DNA from 2 places in the Limnobacter thiooxidans genome. Region 1 is predicted to be linked to the other one. Evidence: predicted binding sites of a transcription regulator. Region 1 holds the regulator's gene; the other holds the start of a gene.

Region 1 (3,366 bases):
AGGTGACCCACCAAGTCAGAGGAAGCAAAGCACTGAAGGTCGAGGTGGCGCTCACCACCGTTCAAGCCGGCAAGCCAGTCAAGTTTGAGTTTGTTGCGGTTGGCTTCGATCAGTTCTTTCAGTTGCTTCACAGGCTTAGCTCGCGGGTTGGTAGGGCTCCCAGTTGGCGATCAGCTGGTGTGTGGCACCCGGATCAGACTCGGTCATGAGCTTTTCCCGGAAGTCTTTGTCAGACAGCATTTGAGCCAATTCAGACAGTATATCCAGATGATGCTGGTTTGCGCTTTCAGGCACCAGCAAAAACATGAGTAGTTTGACAGGCTGGCCATCAGGTGCATCGAAAGGGATGGGGTCTTGAACGCGAACAAGGGATGCGATAGGTTCGCGCAGACCCTTGATGCGGCCGTGCGGCACAGCCACTTGCTGGCCAAGGCCAGTGGAACCCAGACGTTCTCGCGCGAAGAGGCTGTCGAACACCTTGGACCTTGCGATACCCTGGTTGTTCTCAAAGACCAGTCCGGCTTGCTCGAAGACGCGCTTTTTGCTGGTGACCTGTGTGTCCAACAAAATGTTGGATGGTGGCAGTAGATTTGCGATCAAGTTCATCGCTGTTGATTCCTGATACCCGCTTCTAATGGTGGGGCCGATTATACGCCATAAAAACGGAAAAGGCGGATTGTTGTCCGCCTTTTGAATTTCCCTGAAATTACAGTGGTTTATTCAGCTTCTTCAACCACTTGGTGTTTCATGGGGGTGTGATTGTGATTGGTCACTTTGTCTTTGTGGCGAAGGACCTGGCGATCCAGTTTGTCGGCCAGCGCGTCAATTGCCGCATAGAGGTTTTCATGGCTTGCTTCTGCATGGATGTCTTTGCCGCGTACATGCAGCGTGACATCGGCCTTCTGAACCAGCTTGACCACTGAAATGGTCACCGATGCGTCAATCACATGGTCAAAATGCCTTTTCACCCGATCCAGTTTTTCAATTACGTAATTTCGAATTGCTGGGGTAACTTCCAGATGATGACCATTGATGTTCAAGTTCATAAAGGTATCTCCTTTCGTTGCTGCGGGGGAAGCTTTAGTTTTTAAAGCGACTTTCGCATGTTCACCGGGGGTATTTTCAGTGATTCCCGGTATTTAGCGACCGTGCGTCTTGCGACCACGATGCCCTGTTGACCGAGTAGTTCGGCGATTTGGCTGTCAGATATCGGCTGCTTGGCGTCCTCCGCAGAAATCAGTTGCTTGATGAGCGCACGGATGGCCGTGCTGGAAGCCTGCCCACCCGAGTCGGTGGAAACATGACTCCCGAAGAAATACTTTAGCTCAACCAACCCATAGGGCGTCAACATATATTTTTGCGTGGTAACCCTTGACACAGTCGATTCATGAAGACCGAGAAGGTCTGCAATTTCTCGCAAAACCAAGGGCTGCATGGCAATTTCACCATGGTTGAAGTAGCCAATCTGCCTTTCAACGATGGCCTGGCTGACTCGTAAAATAGTGTCAAATCGCTGCTGAACGTTTTTTAATAGCCAGCGGGCCTCTTGAAGTTGGGCGCTGAGTTGCGCACTTTGCCCTCGATGAGAGCGCAAAATAGAGGCATACATTTCATTGATTCGGATTTTTGGCATGACATCCGGGTTCAATTGCACATGCCATTGGCCGCTAAGTTTCTTGACAATTACGTCGGGAACTACATGGTCGTCGTCAATTCGGCGAAAGCGCGCGCCAGGAAATGGTTCAAGTGAACGAATGATCTGGTGGCAAACCTTCAGCACGTCTTCGTCCACGTTGAGTGCTTTTTTCAACTTGGTGAAGTCGCGTTGGGCGAGCAGTCCAAGGTGGTCGCGGATAATGGCCTGGCAGTTGCCGAGTAGTGAGGGCTGGCAGGTGATGTCGGACCTTTGGGCCAGTTGCAACAGCAGGCATTCGGAAGCATTGCGTGCGCCCACACCAGGTGGGTCAAAGCTTTGCAGCAGGCTCAGGGCCGCGCTGAGTTCTTCAAACTCCAGGTCGGGTTCGTCTTGCAGGGTTTCCCAAAGGTCTTCCAATTCAACGGTGAGGTAGCCGTCGTCACTCAGGTAGTCGATCAGCCACAGCACGAGGTTTTTGTCCCGTTCACTGGCTTGCGTCAGGCGCAACTGGTCGATCAGATGTTGGTGCAGGCTGCTGTCAGGCGCAGCAAGCTGCAGGCCTGGCTTTTCCTCATCGCCGTCGGCGTTGGCGCCGCTGTTGTCGCGCCAATCGCCTTCCCAATTGTCCTCAATCGAGTCAATGGTTTCACGCTGAACAATTTCTTCGCCCTGGTTGTCCTGTTCAGCCTGTTGGTCGCTGACGGGTTCAGGCGCTTTACGGGGGTCGGGTTCAGCCTCAAAGCTGTCGCCTTTGGGTTCGTGCAGTTCACCATTGCTGCTGTCCAGGCTCAGTGTGCGTTCGCCTTCCATCGCTTCTTCATCTGCCAGTTCTAGCAGCGGGTTTTCGGCAAGGGCCTGCTGGATTTCCTGCTGCAATTCAAGCGTGGACAGTTGTAACAGGCGAATGGACTGCTGTAGCTGAGGGGTTAGCGTGAGGTTTTGGGAAACTTTAAGCTGAAGTGATTGTTTCATGTTGATTCAGCTTTACATCCGGAAGTGTTCGCCAAGATATACACGGCGTACATCGTCATTTTTTACAATCTGCTCCGGGCTGCCCGAGGCCAATACCCGGCCCGCGCTGATGATGTAAGCGCGGTCGCAAATGCCCAGCGTTTCACGCACGTTGTGGTCAGTGATCAGCACACCGATACCCTTAGACTTCAAAAACGCGACGATGCGCTGAATCTCAAGCACTGCGATTGGGTCCACACCCGCGAACGGCTCATCCAGCAGAATGAAGCGGGGCTGGCTGCCCAAGGCCCGCGCAATTTCCAGGCGGCGGCGTTCGCCTCCAGAAAGAGATGCAGCGACTGAAGTTCGGATGTGCGTGATCTGCAAGTCATTCAACAGGTCTTCAACCGCCTGATCGATCGTTTTGTCCGTGGGCGGGTTGATTTCGAGCACGGCCCGAATATTTTCCTCGACCGTCAACTTCCTGAATACCGAGGCTTCCTGGGGCAGGTAGGACAGCCCGGCACGCGACCGCTCATGGATGGGTTTGAGGGTGATGTCCTGGCCTTCCAGGCAGATGTTTCCTTCGTCGGCGCTGACCAGCCCCACAATCATGTAAAAACAGGTGGTTTTACCTGCGCCGTTGGGGCCAAGTAGACCCACCACCTCTCCCGTGTCCACGTGCAGGGATACGTCTTCGATTACGCGTTTGCTTCGGTAAGCTTTGCGAAGGCTGTGCGCTTGAAGCCGACCTTGCCCGGTCAGAGTTTGAGCTGGCG
Region 2 (3,366 bases), 670 kb from region 1:
GCCTGGTTGCTCAACTTTTCAGCCCATTGCTTCATCTTGTCCAGACCTGTCCAGTTGGAATCGATGAAGGTGATTGCGCCGGTTGGGCAAGCTGTTGCACAAGCAGGGTCGCCACCACACAGGTCACACTTCTGAACCTTGCCGGTTTCCTGGACATAGTTGACCGTACCGAACGGGCAGGCAATGGTGCACACCTTGCAACCCACGCATGTGTCTTCTGAAACAACCTTCACACCGTTGGTCTTGTCCATCGTAATGGCTTCGACCGGGCAGGCATGCAGACACCACGCCTCGTCACACTGCGTGCAGGTGTAGGGCACTTTTTTGCCAGTGTGATGAAAGTCGAATACCTTGATTCGCGACAGTGAGGTGTTGAACACCTGGTAGTTTTCATAGCTGCAAGCCATTTCACACTGCAGGCAGCCCGTGCACTTGTCGGGCGTGATGTGAAGAGATTTTTGCATCCCGTTGTTCCTCGCTTTATTGGTTTATTGGTTTTTTGGCACTACTCATGGAGGGGTCTTATGCAATAAGCCTGCCAACTTTAAAACAGGTGCGGAACAGGTCACGGCAACAATTTTCTGAATTAACGACAATCACGCAGCATCGAAGAAGGACAGGTGTTTCATTTTGATACAACTGCTTCAAAAAAAAGCCCTGCGCATTGGCAGGGCTGTTTCATTCAATCACTTCAGGCGTTCAGGGCCTAATGTACTTCACACCGTATTTTTCAAAGATTTTTGCCAGTTCCCCTGATTCCTTCAAATCATTCATGGCGTTGGTCAGCTTTTCAGCCAATTCCTTGTTGCTTTTCTTGGTGGCCATGCCAACGACCCAACCTTTTGGAGGCAAGGAGTTGTGTGGAACCTTGGACACGTAGAAATCGGCTTTTTTGTCAGGGTACTGCTGCAAGGCCCACTCCAGCTCTGCACGGGTGGCCATGACCGCCACCAACTCACCGCTCACCATGGCATCTACTGCTTCCTTCGGGGTTTTGAAGTTGACCAGGTTGTCTGCATAGGCTGCATTGTCAGCCCCTGCAAGCATGATGCTGGGCAATGCCGCGGTTTCAGCCCCGATCCTGTTGCCTGCTTCAGAAAACGGCTTGAAACTGTCCAGCGTGGGCAGTTTCTTGATATTACGCGCCACGAAAATGTCGTCGCGTGTGTAAGGCGAGAAGAACAGTGCCTGGTCCTCTTTCTGCATGATGTAGGCGTCAACAGGCGCATGCATCAGGATGTCGGCAGGTGCTCCAGCCAGGTAGTGGCCACGGGTCACCATGTTACGAATGTCATCAGAAAACTCTTCATCCTCATTGAACGGACGAACGCGCAATCCCAATCCAAGCTTGCCCGCAAGGGCGCGGGCAATGTCAACGTCAATGCCTTTGCCTTGGTCCGAATAAGGGGCCAGGTAGTTATAAACAGCCACAGTGAGCACACCCGAGGCCTGAACCTTGGCCCAGTCGGTGAGTTCCTGTGCCTGGGCACCCACGTGAACCGAGAATGCGATCGCTACTGCAGAAAGGGCTTTTACAGCCAAGTTGGCAGTTTTGCGAAAAGAAAATGGAAGAGTCAACGCGATGGGAGTTGCGTTCATGAGGTGTGTCTCCTGAGAGGAATGTGCCTTGGTAGCACTTCTGTTTTTTCTGTAAATGAAGGCCCAAGCTTCAATGAACCTGGGCTCTTCGTAAAGCCAACTGGCGCAGCTTATTCCGCTGGGCGGGTTTCTACATACGCCTTGATCGCCCAAATGGCTTCCTGATTCAGGATGCCGGCGAAGGCCGGCATGTAAACGCGGTCACCGCGCACTTTGCCACCCAGTACAGAATTGCGGAAGTAAGTGTCCATTTCAGTCTTGCACTGTTCTTTGGCCTTCTTGCCTGCGAACGAATCGCACTCGGCATTCATCTTGCGCAAGTCAGGTGAAATTCCACCGCTGATTACTTCCAAACCATGACAACGCGCGCAATTCTGGTTGTAGGCCGAGCTTCCAATCCGAATGGCTTCCTTGTCGCCCGTGTACGGGTTGTTGTCCAGCATGTCGTCACCAAGCGGCTTCAGCGTCGAGGTGTCAACAACCTGAGGGGTTACATCGCCATGGGCGAAAGCAACGGCCGCAGCAATTGAAAAAAGGGATGCCACAAGGGCTTTACGAACTAACATCACAACTCCTGTCTTTCTAAGAATGATTCAACACCTCCGAGCTATTGCAAGCCCCATGCCACCCAACAAACCATCAATTGTGAATAACCTTGAGAAACTGTAACAAATGGCGAACTGGGTAGCCCCTGCCACTGTTCTGTGCTAATTTTCATCAAGCTGTGTTTCATTTTGAAACAAGATGAATTGAGTTGGCACAGTGTTTGCATTGTGAAGAAACAGGATCGAGCAGGTGGATGTTGTCACTGCCAGACTCAGATCCCCGTTGCACCAAAAAACATACCTATAAAAAGCAGCACCCAAAGAAGCAGGAGACAAGGATGACATTTTTATCCGAGCGGGACAGCGGCAGCATCGCGTCCAATGCCCAGGTACTGGAACTGATTGACCCCGGCACAGAGGGGCATCTTGAATTTATTCGCAGGGCCCACCAGCGTTCAACCGCAGCCGGCCTTGACACTACAGCCAAAGTTGACATTGCCCCCCCTGCAGGAAACACGCTCAAAGAACTGATCGAAAAAAACAATCGATTGAAATCTTGCGCGCTCCCTTTCATGGAGACGCTGTACGAGCAAGTGGTCAATACACACAGCATGGTTCTGCTGACCGATGCCAGCGGAACCATCATTGAATCCCTCGGAGACGACGACTTTCTGGTCAAGGCCCAGAAAGTTGCCTTGGCGCCTGGCGTTACCTGGAGCGAAGAGCACAAGGGCACGAATGCGATTGGCACTGCCCTGATTGAGGAATTGCCCACGGTGGTTCACGGTCAGGATCACTTTCTGGATGTGAACCGTTTTCTGACCTGCTCTGCTGCACCGATTTTCGATCCGAACGGTGTCGCCATTGGTGTACTGGATGTGACAGGCGATTACCGCAGCTACCACCGCCACACCATGGGCCTGGTGCGCATGTCGGCGCAAATGATTGAAAACCATTTGTTCAACAGCTCCTTTCAAGACGCAATTATTGTCCAGTTTCACCAGCGCGGAGAGTTCTTGGGCTCTGTGGTGGAAGGTGCTGCGGCGTTTTCTCCAGGAGGCAAGTTTCTCGCAGCCAACAGGGCGGCCATGGTCCAGTTTGGCATGTCCAGCAACGCACTGAAAAGCCACACCTTCAGCTCGCTTTTCGGCATGCCTTTGTCGGCACTGATTGACCATTACCGAACTTGCAACCCTATCCCCCTGATTCTCTGCCTGCACAA

What was found. The regulator sigma-54, encoded in region 1, starts transcription at its own class of promoters, with help from an activator protein. The targets are predictions, from matches to a motif close to TGGCANGNAANCTGCTTT.
Region 2: the regulator sigma-54 is predicted to act here: its motif matches at 2,209-2,226, upstream of pedF (cytochrome c-550 PedF).

What each region holds. Positions count from the first base shown of each region.
Region 1 is NZ_AP028947.1:362,939-366,304, forward strand. Features, by position in the region: gene hprK (HPr(Ser) kinase/phosphatase) at 1-131, opposite strand, end outside; gene RGQ30_RS01615 (PTS sugar transporter subunit IIA) at 136-606, opposite strand; gene hpf (ribosome hibernation-promoting factor, HPF/YfiA family) at 717-1,046, opposite strand; gene RGQ30_RS01625 (RNA polymerase factor sigma-54) at 1,088-2,608, opposite strand; gene lptB (LPS export ABC transporter ATP-binding protein) at 2,621-3,366, opposite strand, start outside.
Region 2 is NZ_AP028947.1:1,036,058-1,039,423, reverse strand. Features, by position in the region: gene RGQ30_RS04730 (4Fe-4S dicluster domain-containing protein) at 1-464, opposite strand, end outside; gene RGQ30_RS04725 (substrate-binding periplasmic protein) at 700-1,599, opposite strand; gene pedF (cytochrome c-550 PedF) at 1,710-2,165, opposite strand; gene RGQ30_RS04715 (sigma-54-dependent Fis family transcriptional regulator) at 2,483-3,366, shown strand, end outside.